2 regions of the Pseudomonas sp. FG13 genome follow, and region 2 is predicted to be linked to the other one. Evidence: riboswitches for the same ligand, from Rfam matches in the RefSeq annotation. Region 2 holds a riboswitch; the other holds the start of a gene.

Region 1 (2,378 bases), on a different contig from region 2:
GTAATGCGATTGGGGCTGGGGACGCCGGCGCCGGCGCGGCCCATGACTTTTTTCATCACCCAGCCACGGATGCCCTTGGCGTCGTCGGGCTTGGGCGGGGCGTTGGTTTCCGCCACCAGCACGTCGCCATTGGGCAGCACGTAGAGCCAGCGCGGATGGTCCAGTCCCTCAGCGAACGCCCCTACTTGCAGGCCTTCGGCCGCGGTTGGCTTGGCGCCCTGGGGCCAGCCGACGGCTTCGGCGATGTTGACGGTGGGGACCAGGGTCTTGTTCGGTTCGGGCAGTTTTGGCGATGGGCCAGTGCCGTCGGAGACTTGCAGTGTGGAAGACTCGCCACAAGCGACAAGCCCTGCGGCGAGGGCGACGATCAGGAGGTGCGGTGGCTTGAGCATGCTGGCTTCCCTATGAATGCATGTGGTTATTCATAGAGAAGCATATACCGGCGATGGTTCAACCGGTCAGCCGTGGGCCTGCTTGAACAGCACGGCGATGCCCGGATGGTAATGACCGGCCTCGTTGCGCAACTTGCGATAGTTGTAAGGAAAGTACCAGGCCACGGCGCAGGTGTTTTCCTTTTGCAGGTCTTCGATCATGTCCTGGAGTTCTTCGGGCGTAGTGCTTTGCTGGGCTTTTTGCGGGGCGACGAACAGGCAGCCCAGCTTCAGGTCAGTGGCGTAGCTGATGCGCTTGGCATCGCTGGTGACATCCAGCAGGGGTTGGGTCAGGTTGAGGCTCTTGACCTTAGGCCAGCGTTGGGTGGCCTGGATGAACGCGCGGTCCTCGGCCCCGGCAATGAACAGGTCGGCACTGACGTTGCGTTCGCCTTCTTCATTCTGTTTGCGGGTTGCGGTGTGTTGCAGCGTGACCATCTCGGCCATCCAGGCGGCGGCCGAGAGCAGGCCGAGGTTGGCTTTTTCATCGAACCAGTAAGGCGTGTCGTTATCGCCGCGCACGGCGTTGTAGCGATCGATACAGTCAAACCAGCGTTCCAGCACCGGGCGCAGAAATTCCAGCCTTGGATTGCTGATGATCATGCCTTGCATGTTTTTTGCCCTCTTGTTTTTGTGATATCGGGTCGTAATGCCTATTTGATATCACTTGCCGCAGCGTGACACAAGATTGGCGTCACTTTATTGATCCAGGCCCATGATCAGTGCTGGGCTCGTGGCGGCTTTAATTGACGCTCCATCCCCAACCCTCTAACCTTCGCGACTTGTTTCAGGTGCTCTGTGGCCCGGGTCGACAGAGTGAAACAGGGAAACCGGTGAGAACCCGGCGCTGCCCCCGCAACGGTAAATGAGTCAAAGCTGCCAGCAAGCCACTGTGTCTCGACATGGGAAGGCGCGCAGCCCGGCATCACGCCGCTCATGAGCCCGGAGACCGGCCTGATTCATCCAACGGCATCACGGTGGGCGATGCCAGGCTTGTTGCCGTCTTTTCCTGTGCCCGCCTGCCGTTACCCAGTCCCCAACGGAGGCTTCCCCATGACCGGCTCCCCCAATACAGATGCGTCCGACCGCGACGAGCGTCACCTGGCGCGCATGCTGCGCAAAAAAGCCGTGATCGACGAGCGTATCGCCAATGCCCCGAACGAATGCGGCTTGCTGCTGGTGCTGACCGGCAACGGCAAGGGCAAGAGCAGTTCGGCCTTCGGCATGCTGGCCCGGGCCATGGGGCATGGGATGCAATGTGGCGTGGTGCAGTTCATCAAGGGCCGCAACAGCACTGGTGAGGAGTTGTTCTTCCGGCGCTTCCCGGAGCAGGTGCGCTTTCATGTCATGGGCGAAGGGTTTACCTGGGAAACCCAGGATCGACAGCGCGACATCGCAGCCGCCGAAGCGGCCTGGGCGGTGTCGCGTCAGTTGCTGAGCGATCCGTCCATTGGCCTGGTGGTGCTCGACGAACTGAACATTGCCCTCAAGCATGGTTACCTCGATCTCGATCAGGTCCTGAGCGATCTGCAGGCGCGTCCTCCCATGCAGCATGTCGTGGTGACCGGTCGCGGCGCCAAGCCGGAAATGATCGAGCTGGCGGACACCGTCACCGAAATGGGCATGATCAAGCACGCCTTCCAGGCCGGCATCAAGGCACAGAAAGGCGTCGAACTGTGAGTGACGCTTCGTTTCCGGACCGCCAATGCCCGGCGGTGCTGATTGCCGCCCCGGCGTCGGGGCAGGGCAAGACCACCGTCACCGCCGCCCTGGCCCGGTTGCATCGCAACCAGGGGCGCAAGGTGCGCGTATTCAAATGCGGCCCCGATTTCCTCGACCCGATGATCCTGGAGCGTGCCAGTGGCGCGCCGGTCTATCAATTGGACATGTGGATGGTCGGCGAGCAGGAAAGTCGACGGTTGTTGTGGGAAGCTGCCGCCGAAGCGG
Region 2 (2,378 bases):
GGCCAGTGCCGCGCTTTCGGCAACGCCGTAGCAACCCGTGCGCTCGAAAGCGATCTGCGAGCGGTGGCTGAGGCGTTCCCGATAGCCCGATAACTGGCCGGCATTGAAGAAGGTCAGCGGCAGGGCCAGTTGCCCCGCCAATGCCAGCAGGCCTGGTTCGTCACGCTTGAGATCGATACTGGCCAGGGCCCCCACCGCTTCAAGCGCGATGCCGTGGGTCATCAATGCCTCATCCAGTAATGCGCGCAACACGCTAGCCGGGCAACCGCGCTGGCAGCCCAGGCCGACCACCAGCACCTGCCCGCTACTCATGCCTCGTGGTGAGCTTGACCGTCACGGCGGAACAGCCAGGCGCTGATCAGGCCGAGGGCCAGCCAGAACGCGACGTTGGTCAATTGCGAGGCGATCTTGAATTGGCTTTCAAGGGCTTCGGGCGCCAGCATCGAGTGGACCTCCGGCTGCGGTGCGCCGATGACATGGGGCACCAGTAAAGTCGCCACGCCCAGCAGTTTGAGCAGCCAATGCCTGCCGAACGCGATCAGGGCGATGCCCACGGCCGTGGACGCCGCGGTGCCGATCCACCACATTTGCCGTTGAGCCAGGTCGGCCGCGGCAGTGCCGGGCAGTTCCGGCGGCAGGCCAAGGGTTGGCGCGAGGACGAAGGTGGCATAACCGGCCAGGCCCCAGAGCAGACCTTGGGAGGTGCGGGTAGGTGTACGCAAGGTGTACAGGCCCGCCAGCATCAGGGCGAAACCCACCGCGACCACCAGGTTGCCGCCAGTGGTGGACAGCACGCGCTGCCAGCCATCTTCGGGTTCCCAGGCTTCGGCATCGTGGGTGTGAGCGGCGCCGTCGGCATGCTGATGGGCCTCCACAGGGGCTTCGGCCGCCGGGGCTTTTTCATAGGTCTCGGCCTGCAGGATCAGCGGCGAAACCCATAGGCTTTGCAGGAGGGTCAGCAGTAGGGCGGCCAGCAAACCACTGAACCCAGCGGTTTGCGCGATACGCTTGATCATGTCGGCAGGTCTCAATGGCACGGGAAGGCGGCGCTGTGGCGGGTGTCGTGGGCCGCGTTGTGCACCGCCTCGATGTGGGAGAAACCGGCGAAATAGACCAGGCCTGCTCCCAGGATCGAGGCGAGGATCGCCGCGCTCAGGCGCTGGCTCAGGGTCGTGGTGCTGCTGGTAGTGCGGGCGGTGGTGCTGATGGTCGACATGGCGCTTCCCTCTGTTCTTGTCTTGGCCAGTGGGTAAATCGAGCGCAATGAAACCCCGGGCCAAAGCCCGCCAGGATTCGAACAGCGCCCGCCCACCGCGGGTTTGTTGATATTTGAATTGCGGGCCGGTCTCCGGGCTCACGAGGGGCAGGGCCCTTGGCCTTGCCTGCAAGCGTCACCTTCCCATGCCATGGGGCACAGTGGATCTGACGCTTCGCTCGCTTACCGTTGCGGGGGCAGCACCGGACTGACGTGGCCTTGAAGTAAAGCACACGATTCACCGGTTTCCCGTTTCACCCTGTGAAGGGCACCCGTAACAAATGGTCTGTGTAGCGACACAGACCCTGCACAGGAGAGCATGGGTGGGGGTGGGGCGTCAATGAAACCGAGTTGTGGCCATCGCGAGCAGGCTCGCTCCCACAGGGAAATGCGCTTCCAATGTGGGAGCGAGCCTGCTCGCGATGGGGCCCGCTCATGCACCCGCGAACTTATCCGCAGACATTGACCCGCCCGCACACCCTGCGTAGCCTTGCGCCTTCGAGGTTCTTCGGTTTGCGCCGAAGCTAAGAAGGGAACGCGGTCCAAGCCGCGGCTGCCCCCGCAACTGTGAACGGTGACGTTCCTGCCAGGCCACTGTGCATGCAGCACGGGAAGGCGCAGGAATTGCCAGGGCTTTCTATGAAAAGCCGGGATCGGCCCGCCGTCAGCCAGGAGACCTGCCTCGAGACAGATTCTCACTACAACCGGGCGGGGTGATCCGGTGGCGAAATCTTCCGCGCACGCCTGTGCCTGCGGTTGTCGTCCCGTTTGCCCGCCACCTTGCCAAAGGGCATCCGATGAAAACACTGGCCAAACTTCCCGTCACTATCGTTACCGGTTTCCTCGGCTCGGGTAAGACCACGCTGCTGCGACACATGCTCGACAATGCCCAGGGCCGGCGTATCGCGGTCATCGTCAACGAGTTCGGCGAGCTGGGCATCGACGGTGAGATCCTCAAGCAGTGCTCCATCGGTTGCACCGAAGAAGAAGCCAGCGGCCGAGTCTATGAACTGGCCAACGGTTGCTTGTGCTGCACCGTGCAGGAGGAGTTCTTCCCGGTGATGCGCGAGCTGGTGGCCCGGCGCGCCGACCTCGACCATATCCTCATCGAAACGTCCGGCCT

Evidence for each region. Region 2 has a riboswitch for cobalamin ahead of ACODTO_RS00240 (CbtB domain-containing protein). Riboswitches for the same ligand answer to the same signal wherever they lie in the genome.
Region 1: another riboswitch for cobalamin. It lies ahead of cobO (cob(I)yrinic acid a,c-diamide adenosyltransferase); the one in region 2 lies ahead of ACODTO_RS00240 (CbtB domain-containing protein).

What each region holds. Positions count from the first base shown of each region.
Region 1 is NZ_JBMDKO010000019.1:20,022-22,399, reverse strand. It holds gene ACODTO_RS16490 (PQQ-dependent sugar dehydrogenase) at 1-392, opposite strand, end outside; gene ACODTO_RS16485 (hypothetical protein) at 459-1,043, opposite strand; cobalamin riboswitch at 1,204-1,403, shown strand; gene cobO (cob(I)yrinic acid a,c-diamide adenosyltransferase) at 1,485-2,111, shown strand; gene ACODTO_RS16475 (cobyrinic acid a,c-diamide synthase CobB) at 2,108-2,378, shown strand, end outside.
Region 2 is NZ_JBMDKO010000001.1:50,980-53,357, forward strand. It holds gene ACODTO_RS00230 (cobalamin biosynthesis protein) at 1-312, opposite strand, end outside; gene ACODTO_RS00235 (CbtA family protein) at 309-1,016, opposite strand; gene ACODTO_RS00240 (CbtB domain-containing protein) at 1,028-1,216, opposite strand; cobalamin riboswitch at 1,323-1,546, opposite strand; cobalamin riboswitch at 1,740-1,954, shown strand; gene cobW (cobalamin biosynthesis protein CobW) at 2,053-2,378, shown strand, end outside.